One region of the Pseudomonas sp. HN2 genome, then DNA from elsewhere that is predicted to be linked to it. Evidence: predicted binding sites of a transcription regulator. Region 1 holds the regulator's gene; the other holds the start of a gene.
What was found. The regulator FliA, encoded in region 1, starts transcription of late flagellar genes. The targets are predictions, from matches to a motif close to CTAAAGTTTNNNNNNNNNNNGCCGNTAA.
Positions count from the first base shown of each region.

Region 2: a site for FliA is predicted at 3,081-3,108, ahead of LIS66_RS21235 (flagellar protein MotY). Genes of this name have one in related genera too.

Region 1 covers NZ_CP085885.1:1,725,198-1,732,910, forward strand. Annotated here, with positions in the region: gene flhF (flagellar biosynthesis protein FlhF) at 1-112, shown strand, start outside; gene fleN (flagellar synthesis regulator FleN) at 229-1,059, shown strand; gene fliA (RNA polymerase sigma factor FliA) at 1,056-1,796, shown strand; gene LIS66_RS07585 (chemotaxis response regulator CheY) at 1,964-2,335, shown strand; gene LIS66_RS07590 (protein phosphatase CheZ) at 2,354-3,142, shown strand; gene LIS66_RS07595 (chemotaxis protein CheA) at 3,179-5,452, shown strand; gene LIS66_RS07600 (protein-glutamate methylesterase/protein-glutamine glutaminase) at 5,502-6,632, shown strand; gene LIS66_RS07605 (flagellar motor protein) at 6,632-7,372, shown strand; gene motD (flagellar motor protein MotD) at 7,385-7,713, shown strand, end outside.
Region 2 covers NZ_CP085885.1:4,802,237-4,809,949, forward strand. Annotated here, with positions in the region: gene LIS66_RS21225 (hypothetical protein) at 1-630, shown strand, start outside; gene LIS66_RS21230 (argininosuccinate synthase) at 753-1,970, opposite strand; gene LIS66_RS21235 (flagellar protein MotY) at 2,100-3,014, opposite strand; gene pyrC (dihydroorotase) at 3,175-4,221, shown strand; gene rnt (ribonuclease T) at 4,218-4,895, shown strand; gene LIS66_RS21250 (peroxiredoxin) at 4,970-5,572, opposite strand; gene LIS66_RS21255 (bacterioferritin-associated ferredoxin) at 5,885-6,103, shown strand; gene bfr (bacterioferritin) at 6,305-6,778, shown strand; gene grxD (Grx4 family monothiol glutaredoxin) at 6,979-7,320, opposite strand; gene LIS66_RS21270 (molybdopterin oxidoreductase family protein) at 7,418-7,713, opposite strand, start outside.

The DNA.
Region 1 (7,713 bases):
TCAACTGGTCAGCCGCGCCGTCAGCGTGCAAATGCAGGAAGAACCCAGCGAAGAAGCCATGGCTGACATGTTCGCTGATATCTATCACAGCCCGACCAAGCAGGTTGGCTGAGGTAATCATGAACAGTTTTTGTACCTACATCGATGGTCTGCCACGCATTGTTCCGATCGGGAACGCGCAGCCAGTAATGTGGCCTCCGTCTATGCAAGACAAGGTAAAGAAATAACATGGGCAGCATGCATCCCGTACAGGTGATCGCGGTGACCGGCGGCAAAGGTGGCGTCGGCAAGACTAACGTGTCAGTGAACTTGTCGCTGGCGCTGGCAGAGCTTGGCCGTCGGGTCATGCTGCTGGACGCCGACCTGGGCCTGGCCAACGTCGACGTTCTGCTGGGGCTGACGCCCAAGCGCACACTGGCTGACGTGATCGAAGGCCGTTGCGAATTGCGCGACGTGCTGTTGCAGGGCCCGGGCGGGATTCGCATCGTGCCGGCGGCCTCCGGCACGCAGAGCATGGTGCACCTGAGCCCGGCGCAACACGCCGGCCTGATCCAGGCGTTCAGCGACATCGGCGACAATCTCGACGTGCTGGTGATCGACACCGCTGCGGGTATTGGTGACTCGGTAGTCAGTTTCGTTCGCGCCGCGCAAGAGGTGTTGCTGGTGGTCTGCGACGAGCCGACTTCGATCACCGACGCTTACGCGCTGATCAAGTTGCTCAATCGCGACTACGGCATGAACCGCTTCCGCGTGCTGGCCAACATGGCGCAGAGCCCGCAGGAAGGGCGCAACCTGTTCGCCAAGTTGACCAAGGTCACGGATCGCTTCCTCGACGTCGCCCTACAATACGTCGGCGCCGTGCCGTACGACGAAAGCGTGCGCAAGGCGGTGCAGAAGCAGCGCGCCGTCTACGAAGCCTTTCCCCGTTCCAAGTGCGCGCTGGCCTTCAAGGCCATCGCCCAGAAGGTCGACACCTGGCCGCTGCCCGCCAACCCGCGCGGTCATCTGGAATTTTTCGTCGAGCGTCTCGTGCAGCAAACCGCAGGGCCTGTGATATGACCGCCAGTGGCATGAATCTTTACAAAAAGTCGGCGCGTGACGCGCAATACGAATTGATCGAGCGCTACGCGCCACTGGTCAAGCGCATTGCCTATCACTTGCTGGCACGCCTGCCGGCCAGCGTGCAGGTCGAAGACCTGATCCAGGCCGGGATGATCGGTTTGCTCGAAGTGTCGACCAAATACGACGCCAGCAAAGGCGCCAGTTTCGAAACGTACGCGGGCATTCGAATCCGCGGCGCGATGCTCGACGAAGTGCGCAAAGGGGACTGGGCGCCACGCTCGGTTCACCGCAATACCCGGATGGTCAGCGACGCAATTCGCTCGATTGAAGCTAAAACCGGCCGTGACGCTAAAGATCACGAGGTTGCGGCCGAACTCCAATTGAGTCTCGACGATTACTACGGGATTCTGAATGACACCTTGGGCAGTCGCCTGTTCAGTTTCGACGACCTGTTGCAGGACGGCGAACACGAAGGGCTGCACGAGGATGGCGCCAGTGCGCATATGGAGCCGTCACGCGATCTGGAAGATGAACGCTTCCAGGCGGCGCTGGCGGACGCGATTGCCAATTTGCCGGAGCGTGAGCGACTGGTGTTGGCGCTGTACTACGACGAAGAGCTGAACCTCAAGGAAATCGGTGAGGTCCTTGGCGTCAGTGAATCGCGGGTCAGCCAGTTACACAGCCAGTGCGCGGCCCGCTTGCGGGGGCGTTTGGGGGAGTGGCGAGCGCGCTGAAGGCAGTGTGGGGACACTGCGAAACGAGGCTGGTGCGGTGATGAGCGGCGCCGGTCTCGATCCGTTGTGCTCCAGACAAACTTTAAGTGCTGCGCCGATTGATTGAAGTGGCGCGTCCAGGTGCTGGGCGCGTTTAAGACTGCTTGGAGGTCGAATTGAACAAAGACATGAAAATCCTCATCGTTGATGACTTCTCAACGATGCGGCGGATCATCAAGAACCTGCTGCGCGATCTTGGGTTCACCAACACCGTCGAGGCCGACGATGGCACCACTGCCATTCCGGTGCTCAACAGCGGCAGCATCGACTTTCTGGTAACGGACTGGAACATGCCGGGCATGACCGGTATCGACCTGCTGCGTCACGTGCGTGCCGATGAAAAACTCAAGCACCTCCCGGTGTTGATGGTGACTGCCGAAGCCAAGCGCGAGCAGATCATCGAGGCCGCACAGGCCGGTGTGAACGGTTACGTGGTCAAACCTTTCACGGCTCAAGCGTTGAAAGACAAAATCGAGAAGATTTTCGAACGCATCGGCTGATGAATGCGCGGGGGAGCTATGGAGCATAACGAATCTTCACAGGGCGATTTTGAATCGACCCTGAAAAAACACGCGGTCGAACTGGTCGAAAGCCTTGAAAAAGGCAGGTTCGGCGACGCGGTGCAACTGATCCATGAGCTCAATCAGACCCGTGACCGCGGCCTGTATCAGGAAGTGGGCAAGCTCACACGTGAACTGCACAGTGCGATCGTCAATTTCCAGATCGATCCGCACATGCCGCAGGCCGAGGAAGTGTCGCAAATCACCGACGCGACCGAACGCCTGGGCTACGTGGTCAAGCTGACGGAAGCCGCGGCCAACCGCACCATGGATCTGGTGGAAAGCGCCACGCCGGTGGTCAACAGTCTGGCTGATGAAGCGCAGACGTTGAGTGCCGATTGGGGTCGCTTCATGCGTCGCGAGGTCGGGGCTGAAGAGTTCCGCGAACTGGCGCGCCGGGTCGACGGTTTTCTGTCACGCAGCAGCACGGACAACCGTGCGGTGTCGAGCAATCTCAACGACATCCTGCTGGCTCAGGATTACCAGGACCTCACCGGTCAGGTGATCAAGCGCGTGACCCAACTGGTCACCGAAGTCGAAAGCAATCTGCTCAAACTCGTGCTCATGGCCAGTCAGGTCGACCGCTTCGCGGGCATCGAACATGACCGCGCCGCAATGCTCGCCGAAAAAGATCCACAAAAACATCTCTCGCAGGGTGAAGGTCCGCAGATTCATGCCGATAAACGAGAAGACGTTGTGTCCGGTCAGGACGATGTGGACGATTTGCTATCCAGCCTTGGATTTTGAAGTTAGGTTTTTAGACCTGTTAGGAGCACCCCATTAATGAGCTTCGGCGCCGATGAAGAGATCCTTCAGGATTTCCTGGTTGAGGCCGGCGAGATTCTTGAGCAACTGTCCGAACAACTGGTCGAGCTGGAAAGCCGCCCGGATGATGCAGATCTGCTCAATGCAATTTTTCGCGGTTTCCACACTGTAAAAGGGGGCGCCGGCTTCCTTCAGCTCAATGAGCTGGTGGAGTGCTGTCACATCGCCGAAAACGTGTTCGACATCCTCCGTAAGGGTGAGCGTCGCGTTGATGCAGAACTGATGGACGTTGTGCTCGAAGCACTGGACGCGGTGAACAGCATGTTCAGCGAAGTCCGTGAGCGCGCACCGATCACCGCCGCCACGCCGGAACTGCTGGCCGCGCTGGCGCGTCTGGCCGAGCCGCAATCGGCGGATGAAGCCGTGGCCGCACCGGTGGAAGTGGTCGAAGAACCGGTCGCCGAAAGCGCATCGGAAGACATCACCGACAACGAATTCGAACAACTGCTGGACTCGCTGAATGCCGTCAAGGCGCAAGCCGAGGCCCCGGCCGCTCCTGTGGCATCCGCGCCGGTTGCCGACACGGCGGCCAGCGATGAAATCACCGACGCCGAATTTGAATCGCTGCTCGATCAACTGCACGGCAAAGGCCAGTTCGCTGTCGATGCAGTCGCTCCGGCGCCAGCAGCAGCGGCTCCGGCCGCGCCTGCTGCGGGCGACAGCTCGGACATCACCGACGACGAATTCGAAGCGCTGCTCGATCAGTTGCACGGCAAGGGCAACTTCGCCGTAGACGCGCTGGAATCGGCGATCGCTTCGGCGCCGGCAGCCCCTGCTGCACCGGCCGCCGCTGCGGCCGGTAGCGACCTGATCAGCGATCACGAATTCGAATCGCTGCTCGACGAATTGCACGGCAAAGGCAAGTTTGACGCCGCTGCGGCGACTGCCGGCTCCGCATCAAGCGTCGCCACGCCAGCCGCGAAAGCTCCGGCCGCCGCTGCTGCGCCGAAACCTGCGGCCAAGCCTGAACCGAAAGCCGAGGCGCCGAAACCGGCCGCCGCTGCTGCTCCGGCTCCGGCCCGCGCGCCAGCCGCTGCACCGGCAGAAAAACCGGCCAGCGAAGCAGAAACTACCGTGCGCGTCGACACCGCGCGGCTCGACGAGATCATGAACATGGTCGGCGAGCTGGTGCTGGTGCGTAACCGTCTGGTGCGCCTGGGCCTCAACAGCGGCGACGAAGCCATGTCCAAGGCCGTGTCGAACCTCGACGTGGTCACCGCTGACCTGCAGACCGCCGTGATGAAGACGCGGATGCAGCCGATCAAGAAGGTCTTCGGGCGCTTCCCGCGTCTGGTTCGCGACCTCGCGCGGCAACTGAAGAAAGAGATCAACCTGGAACTGGTGGGTGAAGAAACCGACCTCGACAAAAACCTTGTCGAGGCTCTGGCCGACCCGCTGGTCCACTTGGTGCGCAACGCTGTCGACCACGGCATCGAGTCGCCGGAAGAACGTGAAGCGTCGGGCAAGGCCCGTGGCGGTCGCGTGGTGCTGGCGGCCGAGCAGGAAGGCGACCACATCCTGCTGTCGATCTCCGACGACGGCAAAGGCATGGACCCGAACGTCCTGCGTTCGATCGCGGTAAAACGCGGTGTGATGGACAAGGACGCAGCCGATCGCCTGAGCGATACCGAGTGCTACAACCTGATTTTCGCCCCGGGTTTCTCGACCAAGACCGAGATCTCCGACGTGTCCGGCCGTGGTGTCGGCATGGACGTGGTCAAGACCAAGATTTCCCAGCTCAACGGTTCGATCAACATCTACTCGACCAAGGGCCAGGGCTCGAAGATCGTCATCAAGGTGCCGCTGACGCTGGCGATCATGCCGACGCTGATGGTCATGCTCGGCAATCAGGCGTTCGCGTTCCCGCTGGTCAACGTCAACGAAATCTTCCACCTCGACCTGTCGACCACCAATGTCGTCGACGGTCAGGAAGTGGTGATCGTGCGCGACAAGGCGCTGCCATTGTTCTACCTCAAGCGCTGGCTGGTCAGCTCCGCCGCTCACGAAGAGCAGCGCGAAGGCCATGTGGTGATTCTTTCGGTGGGCACTCAGCGGATCGGCTTCGTCGTCGATCAACTGGTCGGCCAGGAAGAAGTGGTCATCAAGCCATTGGGCAAAATGCTCCAGGGCACTCCGGGCATGTCCGGCGCCACCATCACCGGTGACGGCCGCATTGCGCTGATTCTCGATGTTCCAAGCATGCTCAAGCGTTACGCCACAAAGCGTATTTGAATCCGGGACGGCGGCGCGATGACGCGCCGCTGCACCTAATGGAGTGTTTATGGCAGTCAAAGTCCTGGTGGTGGACGATTCGGGTTTTTTCCGCCGCCGCGTCTCGGAAATTCTTTCGGCGGATCCGAGCATCCAGGTGGTCGGCACGGCCACCAACGGTAAAGAGGCGATCGATCAGGCCATGGCCCTCAAGCCTGACGTGATCACCATGGACTACGAGATGCCGATGATGGACGGCATCACGGCGGTGCGGCACATCATGCAGCGCTGCCCGACCCCGGTGTTGATGTTCTCCTCGCTGACGCACGAAGGCGCCCGGGTGACCCTGGATGCGCTGGACGCCGGCGCGGTGGATTTCCTGCCGAAGAATTTTGAAGACATCTCGCGCAACCCCGAGAAGGTCAAGCAGTTGCTGTGCGAGAAAGTCCACAGCATCTCGCGCAGCAATCGTCGTTTCAGTGCCTACAGCGCGCCGGCTCCCGCCGCTGCGCCAGCGCCGACGCCTGCCCCGGCAGCGTCGAGCTACAGCAGCCAAAGCAGCCCTGGGCCGGCGCGTCCGGCGCCAGCGCCTGCTCGTGCATCCGCTGCCAGCGCTTCGTCGTCGGCCCCGAAACGCAAGGCCTACAAACTGGTTGCCATCGGCACCTCGACGGGCGGCCCGGTTGCGCTGCAACGTGTACTGACGCAACTGCCGGCGAACTTCCCGGCGCCGATCGTGCTGATCCAGCACATGCCGGCAGCGTTCACCAAGGCCTTTGCCGAACGTCTCGACAAGCTCTGCCGCATCAGCGTCAAGGAAGCCGAGGATGGCGACATCCTGCGTCCGGGCCTGGCGCTGCTGGCGCCGGGTGGCAAGCAGATGATGATCGACGGCCGTGGCGCGGTGAAGATTCTGCCGGGTGACGAGCGTCTGAACTACAAGCCGTGCGTGGACATTACCTTCGGTTCGGCGGCGAAATCCTACGGCGACAAAGTTCTGGCAGTGGTCCTCACCGGCATGGGCGCCGACGGTCGCGAAGGCGCGCGTCTGCTCAAGCAGGGCGGCAGCTCGGTGTGGGCGCAAGATGAGGCAAGCTGCGTGATCTACGGCATGCCGATGGCCATCGTCAAAGCCGATCTGGCTGACGCCGTGTACGGTCTGGACGATATCGGCAAGCACATCGTCGAGGCGTGTATCTGATGGATGTTCTCAGCCTTATCGGCCTCATCATGGCGTTCGTCGCCATCATCGGCGGCAACTACCTTGAAGGCGGTCACCTCGGCGCGCTGGCCAACGGCCCGGCGGCGCTGATCGTGCTGGGCGGCACCGTCGGCGCCGCGCTGCTGCAATCGCCGATGAGCGCGTTCAAGCGCGCGATGCAGATTCTCGCGTGGATCTTCTTTCCGCCGCGTGTCGACCTGGCCGGCGGCATCGACCGCGTGGTCAATTGGAGCCTGACGGCGCGCAAGGAAGGCTTGCTCGGTCTCGAAGGCGTGGCCGACGCCGAACCCGACAGCTACTCGCGCAAGGGCCTGCAACTGCTGGTCGATGGCGCAGAGCCGGAAGCGATTCGGAGCATTCTCGAAGTGGATTTCTACACCCAGGAATCCCGTGATATCGAAGCGGCCAAGGTCTTCGAAAGCATGGGCGGCTACGCGCCGACCATCGGTATCATCGGTGCGGTGATGGGCCTCATCCATGTGATGGGCAACCTCGCCGATCCGTCGCAACTGGGTAATGGCATCGCCGTGGCTTTCGTCGCGACTATCTACGGCGTGGCCAGTGCCAACCTGATCCTCTTGCCGGTCGCCGCCAAGCTCAAGTCCATCGCGTTGCGGCAGTCGCGTTATCGCGAAATGTTGCTGGAAGGAATTCTGTCGATCGCCGAAGGTGAAAACCCGCGCTCTATCGAGCTGAAGCTTCAGGGCTTCATGGATTGATGGGGGATATGGATCATGGCTCGTCGCAGGCATCAGGAAGAACACGTTAACCACGAGCGCTGGCTCGTGTCGTACGCGGATTTCATCACTTTGCTGTTCGCGTTTTTCGTGGTGATGTACTCGATCTCGTCGATCAACGAAGGCAAGTACAAAGTCATCTCCGAAGCGCTGATCGGCGTGTTCACCGATTCCGATCGCTCGCTCAAACCGATTCCGATCGGCGACGAGCGGCCGAAGACCGTGACCCCGGCCAAGCCGCTGGTCAAGGATGCCGAGCAGGTCGACGCCGGTATAGCCGGGGCCAGCGATCCGCTGAAAAGCATCGCCGATGACATCAGCGC
Region 2 (7,713 bases), 3.0 Mb from region 1:
TCACTGCCATTCCTTGACAATAAGGATCGGGAAATCTACGTCTGGTTTCTGATCAGTTTTCCCTTCTACTTGTTGTTTCTTTTTTTTATTACCCTCAACTTCAACCACCGCTCGCTCTACTCACCCTCGGATTTTGGCAAAGACAAAAGCTTTTTAAGGGCAACAGAGCAGCATGAGCGCGTCAACAAACGAAACGGACCGCCGCACGAGACAGGCGCACCGTGCGCTTTCGAAATAACCAGCAGCATCGTGTCGGGTAAAACGGCTGATGGCAGATTTCAACGGCCATGCCGAATTCACAATTCACCAGATCCGCCAGCCGATATGGGCGACCCACCCAGTCCGGTTGTACAGACCATCAAGTTGTCGCCCTTGATCAGCGAACTGAACATCATCGACACGAGGGATATTGATGCATCGAGGGAATTCGATGCGATTCTCGAGACTTTGCGCAGAACCGATAAAAAAAACCCGCGAGTGCTGGTGTTTTTGTCCAACCATGTGTCGGACTCGCTGGCTCACACCGCATTGCAGCAGATCCGGCAAGCGAAGAAAGGCTCAGGTGCGACGCTGTGTATCGTTTACAACCTGTGCTCACAGACAGTCACGTTGTTGGGAAGAACAAGCTGACAGATGAGTCATGCGCCGCACGCGCACAGACGAGAGACCAGCCTGATGAATCAGACAAAAATTCCAAAAAAAAGGCGGCCCCGAACAGGCCGCCTTTTTTATTGCGCGTCGTTCTGAATCAATCAGAACAACTTGCGGCCCTTGTTGGCAGCAATGCGCATGCGCAAGGCGTTGAGCTTGATGAAGCCCGCCGCGTCCGCCTGGTTGTAGGCGCCGCCGTCTTCTTCGAAGGTCGCGATATTGGCGTCGAACAGCGAATCGTCGGACTTGCGCCCGGTGACGATCACGTTGCCTTTATACAGTTTGAGGCGCACCACACCGTTCACGTTGACCTGCGAAGCGTCGATCATCTGCTGCAGCATCAGACGCTCAGGGCTCCACCAGTAGCCGGTGTAGATCAGGCTGGCGTACTTCGGCATCAACTCGTCTTTGAGGTGAGCGACTTCGCGGTCCAGAGTGATCGATTCGATGGCGCGGTGAGCACGCAGCATGATGGTGCCGCCCGGGGTCTCGTAGCAGCCACGGGACTTCATGCCCACGTAACGGTTTTCGACGATGTCCAGACGACCGATGCCGTGTTCGCCGCCGATCCTGTTCAGCGTCGCCAGTACGGTGGCCGGGGTCATTTCGACGCCGTCCAGCGCGACGATATCGCCGTTGCGGTAGGTCAGTTCCAGATATTGCGGGGTGTCGGGAGCCTTCTCCGGGGAGACTGTCCAGCGCCACATGTCTTCTTCGTGCTCGGTCCAGGTATCTTCCAGTACGCCGCCTTCGTAAGAAATGTGCAGCAGGTTGGCGTCCATCGAGTACGGGGATTTTTTCTTGCCGTGGCGTTCGATCGGGATCGCGTGCTTCTCGGCGTAGTCCATCAGCTTCTCGCGGGACAACAGGTCCCACTCGCGCCATGGCGCAATCACTTTAACGCCTGGCTTGAGCGCGTAGGCGCCCAGTTCGAAACGCACCTGGTCGTTGCCCTTGCCGGTGGCGCCGTGGGAAATGGCGTCGGCGCCGGTTTCGTTGGCGATTTCGATCAGACGCTTGGCGATCAGCGGACGGGCGATGGATGTGCCCAGCAGGTACTCGCCTTCGTAAACGGTGTTGGCGCGGAACATCGGGAACACGAAATCACGCACGAATTCTTCGCGCAGGTCGTCGATGTAGATTTCTTTGACGCCCATGGCCTGAGCCTTGGCGCGGGCCGGCTCGACCTCTTCGCCTTGACCGAGATCGGCGGTGAATGTCACCACTTCACAGTTATAAGTATCCTGCAGCCACTTGAGGATCACCGAAGTGTCCAGGCCGCCGGAATACGCCAGAACGACCTTGTTTACGTCCGCCATGCCATCACTCCACGGGGTTCTACGGAAAGCCGGGGAGTCTACCGCTCAAACGCGATAATTTACAGAGGCGCGACAGCTTAAGACGACAAAGCGACAGAATCTGTCGAGAGCGCGACGATGACCGGCGAGTCAGGAAGTCGTTGCGGCGGTGGCTGGCGTACTCGCTTGCGGTGCTGGCGCAGGGGCTGTGGTCGGTGCCACACGCGACAATTTCACGTTGACCCGACGATTCTTCGCACGATTGGCCTTACTGGTGTTCGGCACGATCGGATACTGCTCGCCGTGGAAACGCACGGTGATCTGCGATTCCTGGATGCCGTTGGCCTTGAAGAAATCAACCACCGCCAGCGCCCGGCGGCGCGACAGTTCGCGGTTGGTCAGGCGATTGCCGCTGTTGTCGGAATGGCCATCGAGTTCGATGTGGTTCACCGTCGGATCGGCCTTCATGTAATCGAGCATCACCTGCAGTTTGGCCTTGGCAGCCGGGTCCAGATCAACGCCTTCGCCGGGGAAGCCGATCTGCGACTGTTTGATCTGGTCGAAATTCTGCGGCAGCAGCTTCGCTACACAGGTCTGGTAATCGTTGAACGCCTTGCTGAATTTCACCGGCAACAGACGCACTTCGGAGACGCGGCCATCGCCAGAAGCACGGCGTACCACCGGGCTGCGGCCGTCCAGCAGGCCGCTGATCAATCCACCGGCCTGCGATTGCGAGCTGTTGAACAACACGTTGCCACTGCCCAGGCGCACAGAGCCCAGGTTGATGTCGCCACGCCCCGGCTGCCACGGTGCAGCCGCCGCGAGCAAGGTTGCCGAACCGCCGCCAAGCATGGCGTTGTAGGCGTTCAGACGAAAGATCGCCTGCTCACCGGCCTTGCGCACGAACTCGCCCGAGCCGAAATCGGTGATCGGCTGGGTCAGGCGGCATTCGAACTGGTCGCCGGCGACCGTCCACTCAATGTTCTCCAGACGGGTCTGGTAGGTCAGCGCCATCGCGGGGAGGCTGGCAAACACACTGAGCAGGGCTAAATAACGCTGGCGCACGGGAGGCTCCATTGGCTTGTGAAACACAAACACCGATTCACACAATGTTTACGGCATACCTTCGGGATATCGGACGCTCGTGGCAAAACTTGATAGCGGGTGCCTGCAAGAGTCTTTTCCGGTAGCATTCGCCTCAGTTTGACCCGCCTGGAATCCCCTCATGTCCGACCGCCTGACCCTGCTGCGTCCCGACGACTGGCACATCCATCTTCGCGATGGTGCCGTGTTGACCAATACCGTTGCCGATGTGGCCCGCACCTTCGGGCGCGCGATCATCATGCCGAACCTGGTACCGCCGGTGCGCAACGCCGCCGAAGCCGACGGCTATCGTCAGCGCATTCTCGCTGCCCGCCCGGCCGGCAGTCAGTTCGAACCGTTGATGGTGCTGTACCTCACCGACCGCACCCAACCGGAAGAAATTCATCAGGCCAAGGCCAGCGGTTTCGTGTACGCCGCCAAGCTTTACCCGGCCGGCGCCACCACCAACTCCGATTCCGGCGTAACCAGTATCGACAAGATCTTCCCGGCGCTGGAAGCCATGGCCGAAGTCGGCATGCCGCTGTTGATCCACGGTGAAGTCACCCGTGGCGATGTCGATGTGTTCGATCGCGAAAAGATCTTCATCGATGAGCACATGCGCCGCGTGGTCGAGCGCTTCCCGACGCTGAAAGTGGTGTTCGAACACATCACCACCGGCGACGCCGTGCAGTTCGTCAACGAGGCCTCGGCCAATGTTGGCGCGACCATCACCGCGCATCACCTGCTGTACAACCGCAACCACATGCTGGTAGGCGGGATTCGGCCGCACTTCTACTGCCTGCCGATCCTCAAGCGCAACACCCATCAGGAAGCCTTGCTCGACGCCGCCACCAGCGGCAGCGCCAAGTTCTTCCTCGGCACCGACTCGGCGCCCCACGCCCAGCACGCCAAGGAAGCCGCTTGCGGCTGCGCCGGTTGCTACACCGCCTACGCCGCCATCGAGATGTACGCCGAAGCGTTCGAACAACGTAACGCGCTGGACAAGCTCGAAGCCTTCGCCAGCCTCAACGGCCCGCGCTTCTACGGCCTGCCGGCGAATACCGATCGCATCACCCTGGTCCGCGAAGAATGGACCGCCCCGACCAGCCTGCCATTTGGCGAGCTGACCGTTATCCCGCTGCGCGCCGGTGAAAAACTGCGCTGGCGCCTGCTGGAGGAACACGCGTGAGTGAAGACAATTTTGACGATGAGCTGGACGGTCAAGGTGGCGGCGGCGGTTCCCGTCACCCGATGGCAGCACGTTTTCGCGGCTACCTGCCGGTTGTCGTCGACGTAGAAACCGGTGGCTTCAACGCAGCCACCGACGCCCTGCTGGAGATTGCCGCGACCACCATCGCCATGGATGAAAAGGGTTTCGTGTACCCGGATCACACCTACTTCTTCCGCGTCGAGCCATTCGAAGGTGCGAACGTTGAAGCGGCAGCGCTGGAGTTCACCGGAATCAAGCTTGATCACCCGCTGCGCATGGCCGTCAGCGAGGAAACCGCGCTGACCGACATCTTCCGTGGCATCCGCAAGGCGCTGAAAGCCAACGGCTGCAAACGGGCGATTCTGGTCGGGCACAACAGCAGCTTCGATCTGGGCTTTCTCAACGCGGCAGTCGCGCGGCTGGACATGAAGCGCAACCCGTTCCACCCGTTCTCCAGCTTCGACACCGCGACCCTGGCGGGTCTGGCATACGGTCAAACCGTGCTGGCGAAAGCCTGTCAGGCGGCTGGCATCGATTTCGACGGTCGTGAAGCGCACTCGGCGCGCTACGACACCGAAAAGACCGCCGAGCTGTTCTGCGGCATCGTCAATCGCTGGAAGCAGATGGGCGGATGGGAAGACTTCGACGACTGATCCTCGGCGAACAAATCCCGCGCATGAAAAAACCGGCCACTTGGGCCGGTTTTTTTGTACCTCGACGTTGCGCCTTACAGGGCAGCAGCGTTCTCGGTCAGGTAAGCCGCAACGCCTTCTGGCGAAGCGTTCATGCCTTTGTCGCCTTTCTTCCAGTTGGCCGGGCAGACTTCGCCGTGCTCTTCGTGGAATTGCAGAGCGTCGACCAGACGGATCAGCTCTTCCATGTTACGGCCCAGCGGCAGGTCGTTGATGATCTGCGAACGGACAATGCCTTTGTCGTCGATCAGGAACGCGCCACGGAAAGCCACGCCGCCTTCGGACTCAACATCGTAGGCCTTGGCGATGTCGTGCTTCATGTCGGCAGCCATGGTGTATTTCACCTGGCCGATGCCGCCATTGTTCACTGGAGTGTTGCGCCAGGCGTTGTGGGTGAAGTGCGAGTCGATCGACACAGCGATCACTTCCACGTTGCGTGCCTTGAAGTCAGCCATGCGGTTGTCCAGAGCGATCAGCTCGGACGGGCAGACGAAGGTGAAGTCCAGTGGGTAGAAGAACACCAGGCCGTATTTGCCTTTGATGGCCGAGGACAGGGTGAAGCTGTCAACGATCTCGCCATTGCCGAGTACGGCCGGGACGGTGAAGTCTGGGGCTTGTTTGCCTACGAGTACGCTCATTGATATCTCCTGGTGTAAAAACTTGAAGTTCAGGGTCCGGGCCAGCCTGTCACCCTCAGGCGACAGCCCTGTGACACGAACCCTCTTCGCAAGGGACGACCATCATACACTGCGTATTTCGCCTGTCCGTAACGGATTTTCCCTGTTCGGTTATCCACCGCGTATTCATTGGGTAAAGCGAGCGCCTGGAAAATACCGTTCGTCAGGCGCAGGCAAATTGGCTGGGAAGCGTTCCGAAAGCACTTTGACAATCATTCTCGTTAACATTAAGATCCATCGCAATTGAGTCACAACCAGCGACGGTTCTTACTTATGTATGTTTGCCTCTGCACTGGCGTCACCGACGGACAGATCCGCGAAGCGATCTATGAAGGTTGCTGCAGCTATAAAGAAGTTCGCCAGGCCACCGGCGTCGCCAGCCAGTGCGGCAAATGCGCTTGCCTTGCCAAGGAAGTGGTGCGCGAAACCCTGACCAAGCTGCAAACCGCCCAGGCAGCGATCCCCTACCCGGTAGAATTTACTGCTGCGTAATGGCCCCCTTTTCAAAGAACCGGACTTCGCGTCCGGTTTTTTTATGCCTGAAAATCAATTGCTTAGCGTCCAGACGCGGAACACAAACATTCTTATTCCGATTAATTTTCATTTATTATTCAACAACTTAGGTTTGACACTTATAAATACCGAGCTCAAACTCCGCCTTATATACGGTTAATACAGGGCAGGACTCCGATCATGAAAGGCGACATTACAGTCATCCAGCATCTCAACAAGATCCTTGCCAATGAGCTGGTCGCGATCAATCAGTACTTCCTGCATGCGCGCATGTACGAAGATTGGGGTCTGAACAAGCTTGGCAAGCACGAATACAAAGAATCCATCGATGAGATGAAGCACGCGGACAAGCTGATCAAGCGCATCCTGTTCCTTGAAGGCCTGCCGAACGTGCAGGACCTTGGCAAGCTGCACATCGGCGAACACACCCGCGAAATGCTCGAATGCGACCTGCGCATCGAAAAGACCGGCCACGCTGACCTGAAAGCCGCCATCGCGCATTGCGAAACCGTTGGCGACTTCGGCAGCCGTGAACTGCTCGAAGACATCCTCGAGTCGGAAGAAGAACACATCGACTGGCTGGAAACCCAGCTCGGCCTGATCGACAAGATCGGTCTGGAAAACTATCTGCAATCGCAGATGGGCGAAGAATGATGTGACACTCGTCGAATCGAGACACTAAAAAAGCCCCGCCCTCTTTGGAGGTGCGGGGCTTTTTTATGCCTGGTGCGATGCAGGCAACACCACAAATCACTTGTAGGAGTGAGCCTGCTCGCGATGGCGGTGTGTCAGTCGATAGTTCAATACCTGACAGAACGCTATCGCGAGCAGGCTCACTCCTACATTGAAGCGAATCAGGCTTCGGACTTGTTCGCCGCTGCCGCTTCGACAGCCGCCTTGATGGTGCTTTGCAGCGAACCGTCTGCTGCCATCTCGGTCATGATGTCGCTGCCGCCGACCAGCTCACCGCCGACCCACAGTTGCGGGAAAGTCGGCCAGTTGGCGTATTTAGGCAGGTTGGCGCGGATTTCCGGGTTCTGCAGGATGTCCACGTAAGCGAACTTTTCACCACATGCCATCACAGCCTGCGCCGCTTTTGCGGAGAAGCCGCACTGCGGGGCATTCGGCGAGCCTTTCATGTAAAGCAGAATGGTGTTGTTGGCAATCTGCTCTTTAATCGTTTCGATGATATCCATGGAGCACCTCGGCTGAACTTTCCGACTCAGAGGTCGGCACGGTGGCGCATTGTAACGGAATCCCGAGCGCCATGCTCGGTCTCCCCGACAGACCCGCTCAAGCCGCCGCCACCGTCACCGGTACGCCATTCAATGCCGCGTTGCCCGACAATTCGTCGAGTTGACACTCGTCGGTCAGGTCGTTGGCGCTCGACCCCGGCTGGCTGCTGGCGATCACCATCTGCACGCCCGGGCGCGCGTGGCCCCAACCGTGGGGCAGGCTGACCACGCCTTTCATCATGTCGAGACTGGCGAGCACTTCCACCTCGATCTGCCCGACCCGCGAGCTCACCCGAACCCGTTGCCCGTCGACCAGACCACGGCTGGCCAGATCATCCGGATGCATCAGCAACT